Regions from separate parts of the Mesorhizobium japonicum MAFF 303099 genome, predicted to be linked through region 1. Evidence: predicted binding sites of a transcription regulator. Region 1 holds the regulator's gene; each other region holds the start of a gene.
What was found. The regulator PhoB, encoded in region 1, activates phosphate uptake and scavenging genes when phosphate is short. The targets are predictions, from matches to a motif close to TGTCATNNANCTGTCAT.
Positions count from the first base shown of each region.

Region 2: the regulator PhoB is predicted to act here: its motif matches at 2,023-2,039, upstream of phnC (phosphonate ABC transporter ATP-binding protein).
Region 3: the regulator PhoB is predicted to act here: its motif matches at 2,111-2,127, upstream of phnF (phosphonate metabolism transcriptional regulator PhnF).
Region 4: the regulator PhoB is predicted to act here: its motif matches at 2,464-2,480, upstream of phnF (phosphonate metabolism transcriptional regulator PhnF).

Region 1 is NC_002678.2:2,993,200-2,997,409, reverse strand. Features, by position in the region: gene pstA (phosphate ABC transporter permease PstA) at 1-769, shown strand, start outside; gene pstB (phosphate ABC transporter ATP-binding protein PstB) at 766-1,569, shown strand; gene phoU (phosphate signaling complex protein PhoU) at 1,595-2,302, shown strand; gene phoB (phosphate regulon transcriptional regulator PhoB) at 2,322-3,011, shown strand; gene MAFF_RS15630 (ROK family protein) at 3,024-4,210, opposite strand, start outside.
Region 2 is NC_002678.2:2,693,461-2,697,670, reverse strand. Features, by position in the region: gene phnE (phosphonate ABC transporter, permease protein PhnE) at 1-36, opposite strand, end outside; gene phnD (phosphonate ABC transporter substrate-binding protein) at 91-999, opposite strand; gene phnC (phosphonate ABC transporter ATP-binding protein) at 1,090-1,944, opposite strand; gene MAFF_RS14160 (DUF1868 domain-containing protein) at 2,177-2,887, opposite strand; gene MAFF_RS14155 (DapH/DapD/GlmU-related protein) at 2,976-3,593, opposite strand; gene phnL (phosphonate C-P lyase system protein PhnL) at 3,590-4,210, opposite strand, start outside.
Region 3 is NC_002679.1:134,508-138,717, reverse strand. Features, by position in the region: gene MAFF_RS35515 (glycerophosphodiester phosphodiesterase family protein) at 1-525, opposite strand, end outside; gene phnF (phosphonate metabolism transcriptional regulator PhnF) at 1,368-2,093, opposite strand; gene MAFF_RS35500 (alpha-D-ribose 1-methylphosphonate 5-triphosphate diphosphatase) at 2,442-3,584, shown strand; gene phnG (phosphonate C-P lyase system protein PhnG) at 3,626-4,090, shown strand; gene phnH (phosphonate C-P lyase system protein PhnH) at 4,087-4,210, shown strand, end outside.
Region 4 is NC_002678.2:2,686,263-2,690,472, forward strand. Features, by position in the region: gene MAFF_RS14100 (ABC transporter permease) at 1-593, shown strand, start outside; gene MAFF_RS14105 (zinc-binding alcohol dehydrogenase family protein) at 658-1,674, shown strand; gene phnF (phosphonate metabolism transcriptional regulator PhnF) at 1,690-2,439, opposite strand; gene phnG (phosphonate C-P lyase system protein PhnG) at 2,560-3,021, shown strand; gene phnH (phosphonate C-P lyase system protein PhnH) at 3,021-3,632, shown strand; gene MAFF_RS14125 (carbon-phosphorus lyase complex subunit PhnI) at 3,634-4,210, shown strand, end outside.

The DNA of each region.
Region 1 (4,210 bases):
CGGCCTTGCCTGGCTGGCGCTGATCCTTGGCGCCTTACTCTACAAGGGTCTGGCCGGCGTCTCGCTCTCGGTCTTCACGGAAATGACGCCGCCGCCCGGCGATGCCGGCGGCCTGCTCAACGCCATCTACGGCAGCATCGTGATGACCATCATCGGCATCATCGTCGGCACGCCGATCGGCGTGCTGGCCGGTACCTACATGGCCGAATATGGCCGCTTCTCGAAGCTCACCACGGTGGTGCGCTTCATCAACGACATCCTGCTGTCGGCGCCGTCGATCATCATCGGTCTGTTCGTCTATGAGCTGATGGTGCGGCCGATGGGGCATTTCTCGGCGATCGCCGGTGCCGTGGCACTTGCCATCCTGGTCATTCCCGTCGTCGTGCGCACCACCGAGGACATGCTCAACCTGGTGCCGAACGCCTTGCGCGAAGCCGGCACCGCGATCGGCGCGCCGCGCTGGGTGGTCATCCGCTCGGTGGCCTATCGCGCCGCGCTTTCGGGCATCGTCACCGGCATATTGCTGGCCATCGCCCGTATCTCCGGCGAGACCGCACCGCTTCTGTTTACGGCGCTGAACAACCAGTTCTGGTCGAGCAATCTCAACGCGCCGATGGCCAGCCTGCCTGTCACCATCTTCCAGTTTGCTCTCAGTCCCTACGAGGAATGGCAGCAGCTGGCCTGGACCGGCGCACTCATCATCACATTGACGGTTCTCGCGCTCAGCATCTTTGCGCGCAGCCTGACCGGACGCAGAGAGGACAAATGAGCCAGATGTTGTCTCCAGACATGACGATCGCCGCCGAGGCGGTGACCAAGGCCAAGATCGAGGTCAAGAACCTCAACTTCTACTACGGCCAGTCGAAGGCGCTGAAGGATATCACGCTATCGCTGCCCGAGCGCAGCGTCACCGCCTTCATCGGCCCGTCGGGTTGCGGAAAGTCGACGCTGCTGCGCGTCTTCAACCGCATCTACGAGCTCTATCCCAAGCAGACCGCCGAGGGCCAGGTGCTGCTCGACGGCCAGAACGTTCTCGACCGTTCGCAGGACCTCAACCTGCTGCGCACCAAGATCGGCATGGTGTTCCAGAAGCCGACGCCGTTCCCGATGTCGATCTACGAAAACATCGCTTTCGGCGTCAGGCTCTACGAGAAGATCAGCAAGGCCGAGATGGACGGCCGTGTCGAGCAGGCGCTGAAGCGCGCGGCACTGTGGACCGAGGTCAAGGACAAGCTCAATGCCAGCGGCCTCAGCCTGTCGGGCGGCCAGCAGCAGCGGCTGTGCATCGCCCGCACCGTGGCGGTGAAGCCGGAGGTCATCCTGCTCGACGAGCCGGCCTCGGCGCTCGACCCGCTGTCGACCGCCAAGATCGAGGAACTGATCGACGAGCTGCAGGCCGACTACACGATCGTCATCGTCACCCACAACATGCAGCAGGCGGCGCGCGTGTCGAAGCAGACGGCCTTTATGTATCTGGGCGAACTGGTTGAATTCGACCGCACCGAGAAGATCTTCACGTCGCCTCGCGAGAAGCGCACGCAAGACTACATCACCGGCCGCTTCGGCTGATCGCACGCATACGAGGACCAGGATCATGGCCGAACACACAGTCGCAGCCTTCGACGAGGATCTCGGACAGATCAGCAGGCTGATCAGCGACATGGGCGACCTCGCCGGCTCGATGGTCGGCGGCGCCACCAAGGCGCTTCTGAATTCCGACAATGCTCTCGCTCAGCGCGTCGTCTCCGACGACGCCATCATGGATGCGCGCCAGCGCGAACTCGACGACCGCGCCATCACGCTGATCGCCAAGCGCCAGCCTATGGCCGACGACCTGCGCCATGTGGTCGGTTCGATCCGCATGGCTGGTGACCTCGAACGCATTGGCGACCTTGCCAAGAACATCGCCAAGCGGGTCGGCACTGTCGGCCTCAGCGCCACGCCGCGCGACCTGTCGCATTCCATCGACGCCATGGCGCAGCTGGTGCTGATCCAGGTGCAGGGCGTGATCGAGGAGTATGCGGCGCGCGATGCCGCGGCACTGGCGAAGCTGCGCGCCGACGACGAGCGCATCGACGTCAAATACACCTCGGTCTTCCGCGAATTGCTGACCTATATGATGGAAGATCCGCGCAACATCACGGCCTGCACGCATCTGTTGTTCTGCGCCAAGAATCTCGAACGCATCGGCGACCACGTGACCAATATCGCCGAGAATGCGTACTATGTCCTGACCGGCACGCAACTGCCCGCCAACCGTCCAAAACAGGACGAGACGGCGATGTCGGCGCCGGCGGCCTGAGCGCAGGGGTAACCAATCGATGATCGCACCACGCATCATGGTGGTGGAGGACGAGGAGCCGCTCGGCGTGCTCCTCCGCTACAATCTGGAATCGGAGGGTTACCAGGTCGAGGTGGTGACACGCGGCGACGAAGCCGAAATCCGCCTGCAGGAGAACGTGCCCGATCTCCTGGTGCTCGACTGGATGGTGCCGGCGGTGTCCGGCATCGAACTCTGCCGGCGCCTGCGGATGCGGCCCGAGACCGAGCGGCTGCCGATCATCATGCTGACCGCGCGGGGCGAGGAAAGCGACCGTGTGCGTGGGCTCTCCACCGGCGCCGACGACTATCTGGTCAAGCCGTTTTCGACGCCGGAATTCATGGCTCGCGTGAAGGCGCTGCTACGCCGCGCCAAGCCGGAAGTGCTGTCCAGCGTGCTCAAGGTCGGCGACATCGTGCTCGACCGTGAATCACACCGGGTCTATCGCAAAAAGAGCGAGATCCGGCTCGGGCCGACTGAATTCCGCCTGCTCGAATTCATGATGCGTCATCCCGGCCGCGTGTTCTCGCGCAGCCAGCTGCTCGACAATGTCTGGGGCGAGACGATCTACATCGACGAGCGCACCGTGGACGTGCATGTCGGCCGCCTGCGCAAGGCGGTCAACAATGGCCGCATGCCGGATGTTATCAGAACCATTCGTGGGGCGGGCTACGCGATCCGCGAGGATTGAGCACGACCTGAATCAGGCGACGTTTTTCTTCGCGGCAAGGCCTGCTTTCGTTTGCACGCCCGGCGCGAAAATCTCCTGGTCGACAAAGGTCAGCGCGCGCATGGCGCAACCTTCGCGGATCAGCGGCAGTTCGTTCGGTTCGGTGTCGAAGGAGATCGATTCCGAGTGCTGGCCACCGGCGGTCTGGGCGATCGCCTCGCGCAATGCCGGCTCGATCAGGTCGAAGGCGGCGGCGCTGACGCCGACCATGGCAACGGGTGCTGGATCGATCAGCGCAAACAGGCTGCCGAGGCCGTAGCCCAATGCCTCGCCGGCCTTGCGGTAGGCTTCGCGCTCGGGTCCGTCGCGTTCGCGCGCCGTCGCGGCCAGCGCCCGCATCTGCGCGTCGCTGACATCGGCCACCGGCTCGGTGTCCTCGCTGAGCTGCCTGGCGTTGCGCCAGATGGCATAATTGCCGGCATAGGCCTCGACGCAGCCGCGCCGCCCGCAGCGGCAGAGCGCGCCGCCCGGCCGATGGATCATGTGGCCGAACTCGCCGCCCGAGGAATGGGTGCCGGTGAACAGCTCGCCCTTCAGCACCAGCCCCATGCCGATGCCGTGCGACAAAAGGATGGCGATGAAGTCGTCGCGGTAGCGCTCGGGATCGCGCCAGCGCAGCGCCACGGCCATCATGTTGCAGTCGTTTTCCATGGTTGCGGGGATGCCGAACTCGGCTTCGAGTATGTCGGCGAAGGCGATATCGGTCTGCGGCGTGATCGGCGACCACAGCATCGCCCGGGCCTCGGTGTCGGTGATGCCCTGGATCGCCAGCGCGATGCGGGCGACGCTGCGCACGTCGATGTCGGGATCCTCGAGACGCCGCCTTACGATGGCCACGCACTCGCCGATCAGCGCCTCGCGCGACATGGTCAGCGTATCCAGCCGGCGCTGTTCTTCCGATATCACCTGGCCGGCATAATCGATGACGGCGACGGAGAGGAAGTTCAGCGACAGCACCACGGTCATCACTGCCGCGGCCTCCGGGTTAAGGCCGAGACCGACCTGCGGCCTGCCGCGTTTCAGCGCGCCGGCCTCGCTCGGCTTTCCCTCGGCCAGTATGCCTTCGCCGATCAGGTCGGAGGAAATCGCCGATATGGTCGAGTGGCTGAGGCCGGTGGTCGCGGCGATCTCGGTGCGCGAGGGCCGACCGGCCCGGCGCA
Region 2 (4,210 bases), 300 kb from region 1:
GGCCGTCAATGAGGGGGCTGTCACGGAAAGGGTCATGATCGGAGATGCAAAAAGGGCGGTGCTTCAGCACCGCCCTTTCCGATTTCGCCGTTAGCCGCCGATGGCTGCCTTACGGGCTTCGACGATGACTTTGTAGAAGTCTGGCTTCACCGGAACGTAGCCGGTGAAATCGCCACCTTCGACGCCCTCGAAGCAAGCCTTGTCCTTCTTCGGCAGCTCGGTGAAGAAGGCGGCGAGCTTGGCGGTCATCTGGTCGCCGAGCGCGGTGCGCACGACCAGCGGGCCGTTCGGGATCAGGCCCGAGCGCCAGACTTCGACGAAGTCGTTCGGGTCGACGGCGCCCTTGGCGACGACCTTGTGGAAGGTGCCGGAGGTGAAGCCGTTCTTGAAGTCGCCGATGCCGGATGAATCGTCGACCGCGACATCGACCTTGCCGTCGCGCACGGCCAGGATGTTGTTCTCATGGCCGCCATTGAACTGGGTCGAGGCGAAGAAGGCTTCGTTCGAGGCGCCAGTGGTCTTCGGAATCTGGGTCAGCGGGATCAGGTAGCCGGAGGTCGAATCCGGGTCAGCATAGCCGAGCTTCTTGCCCTTGGCCGACTTGATGTCGGTGATGCCCGAGGTCTTCAGAGCCAGGCCGATCGAATAATAGCCGGTGGAACCGTCGGTCTGCTTGGTGGTGAGGATCGGGGTTACCGCCTTCGGGTCCTTGAGATAGACGCTGGCATAGCCGGAGGCGCCGAGTTCGGCGAAGTCGAGCGTGCCGCCGAGCAGGCCCTGGATGACGCCGTCATAGTCGGCGGCGGGGAACAGCGAGACCTTCTCGAAGCCGAATTCGGCCTTCAGATGGTCGGCCAGGCACTGGTAGTTGCGCAGCCGGTCGGTCTCGTTTTCACCGCCCAGAATGCCGACGCGGAATTCCTTCATGTCGGCGGCGTGGGCCATGCTGGTCGCCATGGCGAGCACCGAAACGGCGCTGAAAACCATCTTCCTGAACATTTGATGTCTCTCCTGTAAGTTCCGGCCCCGCGCCGGCAGCGTTCTTGATCTTGACAAGTGCCCTTGACGCGGGCGGACGATCCAGTGCGCTCAGTATCCCGGAAATGCGGGTTCGAGCGGTCCGGCGGATGCTGCAATCTTCGGCTTGAAGGCAACGCTGGTGGAGGTGATGGCCTCCGATATCTCTGCGCCACTGCTGTCGGCGCCATAGACGAGGCGCACGGCCTCACGGTTGAGCTCTTCCGGCGGGCCGTCGAAGACGACCTTGCCGGCGGCCATGCCGATGATGCGGTTGCAATAGGTGCGTGCGGTATCCAGCGTGTGCAGATTGGTGACGACGGTGATGCCCTCGCGCAGATTGATGTCCTGCAGCGAATCCATCACCACCTTGGCGTTGAGCGGGTCGAGCGAGGCGATCGGCTCGTCGGCGAGGATCACCTTGGGCTGCTGCATCAGGGCGCGGGCGATGGCGACGCGCTGCTGCTGTCCGCCGGACAAGGTGCCGGCGGGTTGAAGCGCTGTGCGGGCTATGTCGAGCCGCTCGAGCGCGGCGACTGCCTCCGCGCATTCGGCGCGCGAGAACATGCCGAGAAGGTTGGACAGGGTCGAACGGTGGTTCAACTTGCCAAGCAGCACGTTGGTCAGCACGTCGAGGCGCGGCACCAGGTTGAACTGCTGGAAGATCATGGCGCAGTCGCGCTGCCAGCGCCGCAGCGGCGAGCCGCGCAACCGGGAGACCTCGGCGCCGTCAAAAAAAATCGACCCCTGGCTGGGGTCGACAAGACGGTTGATCATGCGAAGAAGGGTCGATTTGCCAGCGCCCGAACGGCCGATGACGCCAACCATCTGACCCTGCGGGATCGAGATGTTGATGTCGCTGACGGCGGTGTTCTTGCCAAATCGTCGGCTGACGCCGCGGATTTCGAGTGTGGCAGAGCTTGACATGAGCAGGTTCCAGTCCGGACCTTATTGATCATCAGGCTCTCGCCTAGCGCAGCCACATGAACCTGCCGTGTCGCCAGCATGTCAGTTTTGTTACGCTCCACAGGCGCGACGGCTGAAGCGCGTCGCGCGGAAACGAATTCATGCGACGCGCTTCGGGTCTTTGTTTTATGCATGTCGTTCTCCCAAGACCGGGGCCGCTTTCGGGCGACATGCATTGGTGCCTGGCCGTCGATCAGCCGAGCACCAGCAATTCCTCGAAATGCTTCATGTCGCGGAAAGCGCAGAAGGAGGGCGCCTTGATCTCGATTATCGGTGCCTGCCTTGCGAAAAGCGCCAGGCAATCGTCGAATAGAGCCTGCCACGCTGCCGCACGGTCATCCGCAAGGCGCTGGATCTGATAGGCGAAGGTGATGTGGAAGACGTAGGCGTCATGATCGGGGTGCCGGTAGCCGAACGGCACCGCCAGCGCATCGCGCCATTGACGCATGATGCGCACATCCTCGTCGGTTGCACCTGCCACGGTGAGACCGGTCGGCACGACCTCGACCACCTTGATGTTGAACGGGCCGAAGCCCTCGAAGCCCTTCAGGCGCTCCAGATAGAGCCGGGTCATGGCGTCGATGCTGGTGTCTAGCGGCACGTCCTGCGGCCAGTAGGGCAAGCGGCGACGATATTCGATGATGCCCTGGAACAGCGTCATATGCAGGCTGGAAACAGGGGTGAAAGCCAGACGGTCGGCATCGGGCATGGCGAGCATCCGCTCACGGATCTCCAGGACCACGGCTTCGGAGGGCGAGCCGCTGACGAGATGGCTGACAACCGTGTTGCCGGGCTCGGTCAGGAAATTACCTGAGATGTCGTAGCGCGTGCCGAGATGCGCCGGGGTGGCCGGGTTGGAGCCGGCAAAGAATCCGGCGAGCGAGGGTTTGACGGTGTCGAGCATGGCGATCTCCTTGGGGGAGATGGCGTCCTGTCCGAGTCCTGTGTCAGGGATATGAACGGGCCCCCCCTGATTACGATGATGTGAGGAACTATCCCCCGTATTTCTCCAGGAATGCCTCTGCCGACAGCTCGCGAAAATCCTCGAGCGACGCGCGCAGCCGCGCGTGGTCCCAGTCCCACCAGGCAAGCACCTGGTAGCGTTCGGCGGTGCGGCGGTCGAAGCGCTCGCGGATCGGTTTGGCCGGTACGCCGGCGACGATGGTGTAGGGCGCGACATCCTTCGAGACGACCGCTCCGGCACCAACCGCCGCGCCATCGCCGACAGTGACTCCCGGCAGGACGGTCGAGCCGTGACCGAGCCAGGTGTCGTGGCCGATGGTGACGCGCTTGGCGCGGCGCTGGGCGAAGAATTCGCTCTCGTGCTCGGCGTCGTCCCAATAGTCCGAGGCGCGGTAGGTGAAGTGGTGCAGCGTCGGCCGCCAGGTCGGGTGGTTGGTGGCGTTGAGGCGCACCGAGGCGGCAATGTTTGCAAACTTGCCGATTGTCGCGCACCAGACAGAGCAATCCTGCATCATGTAGGAATAGTCGCCGAGTTCGCTTTCCGAAACCCGGCTGCGGTCGGCGATCTCGGTCCAGCGGCCGAGCGTCGAATTGTGCACCTCCGCCGTCGGGTGGACCAGCGGCGTCTCTGACAATTTCCTGGTCATGCGGCGAGTTTTCCTGGAGCAAAAGCGGTGACGTCGATGATGCGGTCGGCTACCGCCTCGCGCACATCATGATCGTGGAAGATGCCGAGCAAGGCGACGCCCGCCGCCTTCTTGGCGGCGATGAGTTCTATCACCACGTCGCGGTTGGTGGCGTCGAGCGAGGCGGTTGGCTCGTCGAGCAGCAGGATAGGGTGCTCGGTGATGAAGCCGCGCGCGATGTTGACGCGCTGCTGCTCGCCGCCGGAGAAGGTCGCCGGCGGCAGCGCCCAGAGTTTTTCCGGCAGGTTAAGCTGCGCCAGCAGCGCGCGTGCCTTGCCGCGTGCAACCTCGCGCTCCTCGCCGCGCTCGACCAGCGGTTCGGCGACGACGTCGAGCGCCGAGACGCGCGGCACCGTGCGCAGGAACTGGCTGACATAGCCGATCGTTTGCCGGCGAACGGCAAGCACGGTGCGCGGGCTGGCATTGGCAAGATCGATCAGTCCGTCCTCGTGCCTGACGATGATCTGGCCCTCGTCGACGGCATAGTTGCCGTAAAGCATCTTCAGGATCGAGCTCTTGCCGGCGCCGGACGGGCCGCCGAGCACGGTGCATTCTCCCGCCTTGATCGAGAACGAGAC
Region 3 (4,210 bases), on a different replicon from region 1:
GAGCAGATAGTGGTGCTCAAGGTCGCCGTACCAGTCGATCTGGTTTACGTATGGGTTGTAACCCTCTGGCTGGTCGTGGCTTTGCGCTGAGGGATCGAACTTGGGCTGACCGGTGCCCTGATATATGTCCGTAGTGCGTCCCAGGGTGTAATCGTGCATCAGGATGGGAACGCCATCGCGGGTCATTTTAATGTCGACTTCGACGGCCTCGAAGCCGTTGTGCAGCGCGCCGATTACGGCATCGATCGAGTTCTCCGGCTGGCCGGATGCATAGCTGACATTGGCACCGCAGGAGTTGGACGGCCCTTTGTGATCGCCCCACCAGCCACGATGGGCGATAACGATCGCCATGTTGCGTTTGGTGTTGAGGTTCTTCCAAACGTCGAGAATCTTGTAGTTCTGGTATACGCACGTCCGGGGGACATCAGCAGCGGACGCCTCAGGTGCCAAAGCGGCGTCTGTCGATAGCAGCAGCAAGCTACTTACGGTGCGTAGCATCGACTTGTTATTATTGTAACGCTTCATGAGTTAGACATCCAGTTTAAGAGTGGACCCGAGCGAAATCTACAAGGGGATCTCCGTCAGCGATGCGTTGCATGCCACGCGACGTAAATAAGCTGAAGTCCCTCACCATTTCGGCGGTACATGATCGGAAATACGTTTGCCCACCACATTGTTTCTCCTAGGCTGGCAGCTCGGCGGGTCGGCCAACGTTGCGTCTTCGCTGGCAGCTCTCTTGCAGCCACAAATCGCAAAACCCATGCCAGTTTCCTGACTTGGCTCGGAACATAATTTTCGCACTGCTCTTCAGCTACTTATGTCAGGGCGAAACAAGAGAATGGCCAAATATACTTTTGTCGGGGATCAAACAAATCCGACAAGGTCGAAGCGCGTTATTTGTGCCGTATCCGTGGGCCTCGTCGGGGCCGTGCCCCCGCGGCAATCCCTGGTACGCTCACCGCCGGGTCGGTTTTCAACGGAAAAATCAAGCCGAGGCCACGCTGACGATCAGCAGGTTGAACCCTTTTCAGCGGTCGGATCGCATAGTGCTTGAAAGCGGCGACGGCATCATTTCTCTGTCAGCAAGGAAGTTCCCCAAGGTGGTGCAAAGGCTTCTGTCCGATGGCAGTTGCCCTGCTGCATTGAAACCAAGGAGTCCGACCGCACGCGATGCTCAAAGCCAAGCGCGACACTTCTTCAACAGATGGGGTGATTGGGATCTCGCCCGGGCCCAGATGCGGGCGGCTGCTCCTGTCGGGATGTTAGAATGGAGCGCCACCAACATCGCGGGAGGAGCAGCCGTACTCCGGGCGACCCGTCACGCTGAATTTCCCTGGCGACTGGCTGCGGGAGGGCGAGTAGTCGATTCAATTATCAAAATATACCGAGACCCGCGCAGCTGAGAAGCGACCGATGCTGTAGTCGATCGGGGTTTGGTCGATCATTTTCACACTTTCCACTTCAAGGATGGGTTCGGTCTTTGGCTGTTCGAGCCGTCTGGCTTCTTCAGACGAGGGCAAGCGCGCTTCTATGTGACAATGAGTACGACGCGTATTTTCGTATCCAAAGAGCCGATAGACTTCAGTGATGCAGGAAAAACTCGAGATCCGATTGAGTGCATCTGGAAAAAGGCGCAAAGGCAAGTGATGCCGCGAAACTGAGATCGTCAGATCGCTTGCCTTACCAACCGTATCGATGACGAGGACGGGCTCACCTATCGGTATCTGCAGTCGATTTGCGATTTCCGTAGAGGCAGACACCTCAAACTTCGCAAGAATCTCTACCGCGGGCTCCAAGCTCGCGTCGCGAAGGTTAGCCATAAAGGAAGACCCGGCGCCAAGTCCGTACTGAATCCGACGCTCTACGAAGGCGCCACGTCCACGTTCAATACGCAGCACGCCCTTATTTTGTAGTTCTCCCAATGCCCGCCGGACCGTTGTCCTGGTAACGCCAAAATGAGGCGCAAGCACATTTTCGCCCGGCAGCTTTTGCCCAACCCTGAAAGCGCCGGAATCGATTTCCTTCAGGAGTGTCAGTTCGATCTGCCTCCACCGCGGCAGCTCGTTCATCAACTCGTGGCTCATCTCATTCATTCGTTTCTCTTTCGAATAGTCATCTCACTGTCATGAAACTGTGCGATCTGCACCGCCATGTTGACATGTCTGAACATGTTTGGCTATCTTATCCCGCGCAGGCACAATCGACAACCATGGATTTCGTAGCATGGCAACCAAACCGAGCCCAGCTGTCTTCCTCGAGGCTAGCCGGCGGCAACCTCACAGAATGACGGCTGAAAACTTGATCCATGGAGAGCTCGATGAGCGGTTGTTCCACGCCGACAGGCTGTCGCGGAAGGACCTAACCCGCCTAACAATTTTATTCCCATCGGCCGACAGGCTCGGGTCGTTTGCTGTCGCCAAACAAGTTGAGGGTGACAGCCAATGAGCTTGCAACTTAGCAATGCACGGATCGTCCAGGAAGATCGCGTTACCGAAGGCGCCCTGGAAATCCATGACGCAATGGTGTCTTCCATTGGCGCTGCAACGACGGGCCGGATCAATGTGCTCGATTGCGAGGGCGACTTCCTGCTGCCCGGCCTGATCGACCTGCACACCGACAATGTTGAGCAGTTCATGCACCCGCGGCCGGGCGTTCAATGGCCTATACCACTCGCCGCCTTGCTTGCACATGATTGGGAGTTGCTCGGCGCCGGCATCACGACCGTGCTTGATGCGCTGTCGCTGGGCGACTACGACAGCGGCCGCGCCCGCACTGCCATGCTGAACGAGGTGATCAACGGACTGACGACGGCGCGCGCCGCCGGTCTCCTCAAGATCGATCATTATTTCCATTTTCGTTGCGAGCTGTCAGACTCGGCCCTGCTGCCATTGGTCGAACGGCACATCGATAATCCCGGGCTGAAGCTGATCAGCATGATGGATCACACGCCGGGCCAGCGGCAGTGGCATAATCTGACGCTCTATCGGGAGTGGCGCGCCAAGAAGAACGCCCGGGTCTGGACCGAGGACGAGTTCGCGCTCTACATCGCCGAACGCCGAGACCATCAGCAGCAATATGTACCGCAGAGCCGTTCGACGATCGGATGCCTCTGCCGCGAGCACAATATTCGCATCGCCAGTCACGACGACACGACGATCGGAAACGTCGAAGAATCTCACAGCGACGGCATCACGATCAGTGAGTTTCCAACCACCCTCACAGCGGCACGGCGCGCCCGTGAACTCGGCATGCAGATCGTCATGGGTTCGCCGAACATCATTCTTGGCGGCTCGCATTACGGCAATGTCAGCGCAATGGAACTTGCCGACCACGGTCTGCTTGACGTGCTGACCTCCGACTACGTGCCGGGAAGTCTGCTTCATGCCGTATTCGCGCTGGCGGCCAAAGGCTTCGATCTCCCGGAGGCGGTTGCCATGGTGACGAAAAATCCCGCCGACTTGCTTGGCTTTACTGATCGCGGCCGCATCGCTCCTGGTCTGCGCGCCGACCTGATCCGCGTGCGCCTCGTCGACGGAGTGCCGGTGATCCGCAACATTTGGGTCGCTGGAAAACAATATCTCTAACGACGCCAAAAGGAAGACAACTGATGAACTCGAAAATGGAGATGCAAGCCGAGTCGGTTGCCATTGCAAAGCGCTCCGAATGGCTCGGGATTTTGTCCCGCAGTGTTGGCAGCGAGCTTAAGGCCTTGGCGGCCGACTTGGTGCGCGGCGTGATCTTTGAATGGCTTCGCACTCCCAATGTCGGCCTGGTGATGGTTCGGGGCCGTGCCGGTGGGACGGGAAATGTGTTCAACCTCGGCGAGATGACGGTCGCCCGCGCCTCGGTCCAACTCAAAGAGGGGACGGTTGGCCACGGTTACGTCCAGGGACGTGACAAGCGCCAGGCAGAACTGGCAGCCATCGTCGATGCGCTGTTGCAGCAACCGGACCGCCATGACGAGATCATAACCAAGGTAATCGAGCCGCTGCGCCAAAAAGCCGAAGTGCGGCGGATGGAGAAAAGCCGCAAGGCCGCATCCACCAAAGTCGATTTCTTCACCATGGTGCGCGGGGAGGATCTGCCGTGACAGTCCAATCTGGTACGTTTGCCGAGGGCGCCGTGTCGTCCGCCGGCGTTTCATTGAAACCAGGCTTTGTTGATCCGGTCTTCGACGCCCAAGCCGTGTTTCGTGCCGCTCTGCTTGCGA
Region 4 (4,210 bases), 310 kb from region 1:
CGCCCTTCATCATCACGCTGGCGACGCTGACCTCGCTGCGCGGCATCGGCCTTCTGATGACCAACGGCAACTCGATCTCCATCAACAATGATGCCTTCCAGGAATTCTCGCGCAACTCCTTCCTCGGCGTGCCCAATCTGTTCTGGATGGTCATCCTGGTCGGCATTCCGGCCTATATCTTCCTGCATCACAGCCGCTGGGGCCGCTACCTCTTCTCGGTCGGCTCCAACGCCGAGGCCTCGCGCCTCTCCGGCGTCAATGTCCAGCGCACCATCTACATGGCTTACACGCTGTCGGGCCTCTGCGCAGCCTTTGTCGGCGTGCTCCTGGCCTCGCGCATCGGCATCGGCAACCCGACCCAGGCCGAGGGCTGGGAATTGCAGGCGATCGCGTCCTCGGTCATCGGCGGCACCTCGCTGTTCGGTGCGGTCGGCTCGGTGCACGGTCCGCTGCTCGGCGCCTTCATCCTCGCCACCATCAACAACGGCGCCAACCTGCTCAACGTCAACGCCTTCTGGCAGCGCATCATCACTGGCGTGCTGATCATCGTCATCGTCTATTTCGACGGTCTGCGCCGCCGCGGCGGCAAGTGACCACTGCTGAAATCGATCTCCGGCCCGGCGTGAAGACGGGTCGGAAACCCAACTGGACTGAAACATGAAAGCCGTTATCTGCCGCTCGCCCGGGGAACTCGTCCTGGAAGACCGCCCCGCGCCCGGCGCGCCTCCTGCCGGCTGGGCGCTGGTCGCCGTCAGCCATGTCGGCATCTGCGGCACCGACTACCACATTTTCGAGGGCAAGCACCCGTTTCTCGCCTACCCCCGCATCATGGGCCATGAAGTCTCCGGCACCGTCATCGAGACCGGCGAGGGCCCCGACCTTGCCATTGGCGAACCGGTCGTCATCAACCCCTACCTCTCCTGCGGCAAGTGCATCGCCTGCCGGCACGGCAAACCGAATTGCTGCGTCAAGATCGAGGTGCTGGGCGTCCATCGCGACGGCGCCATGTGCGAACGCATTCTTGTCCCGGCGCAGAATCTCTATCCGGCCAATGGCCTGTCGCTGGCCGACGCCGCCGCTGTCGAATTCCTGGCCATCGGCGCGCATGCGGTACGTCGCGCCCGCGCCGATTCTGGCGCCCGCGCGCTGGTCATCGGCGCCGGCCCGATCGGGCTCGGCAACGCCATCTTCGCCCGCATCGCCGGGCTCGACGTGACGCTGCTCGACATGAGCAGTGAACGCCTCGCATTCGCCGAAAACGAACTTGGGTTCAGTATCCTCGACGGCTCGCGCGGAGCGGTGCCAGACCTGGTCAAGGACGCGACATCAGGCGAAGGCTTCGACGTGGTCTTCGACGCCACCGGCAACACCCGGTCGGTGCAGTCGGCCTTCGCCCATGTGGCGCATGGCGGCACACTGGTGCTGGTCAGCGTCGTCAAGGACGACATCGTCTTTTCCGATCCGGAATTCCACAAACGCGAAATGACGCTGGTCGGCAGTCGCAATGCCTTGCGTGCCGATTTCGATCATGTCGCTGCCTCGATCCGAAACGGCGCGGTGCCGTTGGCCAAGCTCGTCACCCACCGCACCACGCTTGCCGATACGCCGAGCGATCTCGCCCGCTGGGCGCACGAGAAATCCGGCCTGATCAAGGCCGTGATCGAGATCGGATAGTCGGCAGAATCCGGCTCACAGCGCCGACAATTTCAACTCCACCCGTTCCGCCGGAAAGCGCGACTCCGAAAACTGGATCGGCTGGCCGTCCGGCGTGATGTTGACGGCCACCGTGACCAGCACGATGGCGCCTGGCTGCAGGTCGAGGTCGGCGAGATCGGCCGCATCGGCATGGCGCGCCGACAGCACGGTCGATTGCCTGAGATAATCGTCTATACCGAAGCGGGCCAGCGATGCAGTGATCGAGCCAGTCTCAGCCATCGCCTTGTCGATGCCGGCAAAGCGCCTGGCATCGAACCAGCCGGCAGCGCGCGACACAGGCCGCCCGTCGGCCTCACCGCGTGTCTCCAGCCGGATCACCTCGGCGCCCCTGGTCAGGCCAAGCCCCTCGGCGACGCGCTGGCTGGCCGGCTCGACCGACGAGGAGAGCAGCACGATATGCCGTTCCGAGGTCTGCCCTTGCAGGCCGGTCGAAAAGCGTGTGCGCGCGCCGATCGGATAGGACAACCGCTTGCGCGACAGGACGAAGGTGCCCCGCCCCTGCTCGGCCCGCAGCACCCCTTCCTGCACAAGCGCGGATATGGCGCTGCGCACCGTGTGGCGATTGACGCCATAGCGCTCGGCCAGCGCCACCTCCGGCGGCAGCGCGGCATTCTCGGCGAAATCGCCAGTGGCGATCGCCTGCAGGATTCTGTCGGCGATCTGCCGCCACAGGGAGACACCGCTGCGCCGCTCGATGCTGTCGGCTTCCTGTTGCCCGATCATGAATTGCCCCCGGCTTTCCGCCCCTGTCATCCACCCGTCATGGACTCGCGTTAGGTAATATGTATAATTTGTATAATTGTCTATATCAATAGACAAATTTAGCAAAGAGGAATGCTGCTGATGCGAGGACAGGAAGCCCGCGACCAGGCCGAACGCAAGGCCGCCATGGCGACGCTGGCGCAATCGAGCGGCGACGACATCGTCCGGCTCTGGAACGAGGCCGGCCTGCCGTCGCAAGCCGAGCTGCTGCGCGGCCCCGAGACCGGGCTGGTGACGCTGCGCGGCCGCATCGGCGGCGGCGGCGCGCCGTTCAATATCGGCGAGGCGACCGTCACCCGCGCCACCGTCCGGTTGCCATCCGGACAGGTCGGCCATTGCTACGCGCTTGGCCGCGACAAGCAGAAGGCGAAGCTGGCGGCGATAGCCGACGCGCTCTGGCAGGACCCTGCCCGCCGCGCCGAGGTCGAGACCAGGCTGATCGCGCCTTTGAGGTCGGCGATCGCCACTGCCCAGGAAAAACGCCGTGCCGAGACGGCGGCAACGAAGGTGGATTTCTTAACCATGGTTCGCGGAGAAGACTGATGGACATCGCAGCGCAATCGATCGAGGGCGGCTTTGCCGATCCGGTCTTCGACGCCCAGACAGTGTTTCGCGCGGTCATGGACGCGATGGCGCGGCCAGGCAGCGTGCAGCCTCTGCCGGCTCTTGCCCGTCCGCCCGCGCCGCTCTCGGCAACCGCTGGCGCCGTGGCACTGGCGCTGTGCGACAACGACACGCCGCTTTGGCTCGACCCGGCCCTGCACACCTCCGCCGTGATCGGCTCCTGGCTTGGCTTCCACACGGGCGCGCCGCTCGCCAACACGCCTGCCGACGCGCATTTCGCCTTTGTCGCCACGCCGGCCGAGATGATGGCGCTCGACGGCTTTGCGCAGGGAACGCAGGATTATCCCGACAGGTCGACCACCCTGATCCTGCAAGTCAGCGACCTCGTTTCAGGCACTCCGTTGCTGCTGGAGGGCCCCGGCATCGAAACCAGCGCCGCGATCGCGCCGGCACAGATGCCACGTCATTTCATCGAGCAGTGGAAGCAGAATATCCAGCGCTTTCCGCGCGGCGTCGACATCATCCTCGCCACCGCTGAAGGCATAGCCTGCCTGCCGCGCACCACGCGCATCAAGACGATGGAGGCATAGGATGTATGTCGCGGTAAAAGGCGGCGAAGCCGCTATTGCCAACGCCCACAGCCTGCTTGCCGACCGCCGGCGCGGCGACCGTTCGGTGCCGGCCCTGCGCCTCGACCAGATCGTCGAGCAGCTGGCGCTCGGCGTCGACCGGGTGATGAGCGAAGGCTCGCTCTATGACCGGGAGCTCGCCGCACTCGCCATCGTCCAGGCGCGTGGCGACATGATCGAGGCGATCTTCCTGGTACGCGCCTATCGCACCACGCTGCCCCGCTTCGGCTACAGCAAGCCGATCGACACCGGCGCCATGCTGGTAGAGCGACGCGTCTCGGCAACCTACAAGGACCTGCCCGGCGGCCAGTTGCTCGGCCCGACCTTCGACTACACGCACCGGCTGCTCGACCCCGAGCTTGCCGCTGGCGCCAACGTCGCCGCACCCTTGCGGCGCGAGACGGAAGCGCAGGCCATGCCGCGTGTCTCGGCGATCCTCGCCCGCGAAGGCCTGATCGAACCGGATGGCGAGATGCCGCAGGACCATGTGCCCGGCGACATCACCCGCGAGCCGCTGGAATTCCCGATGGCGCGCGACA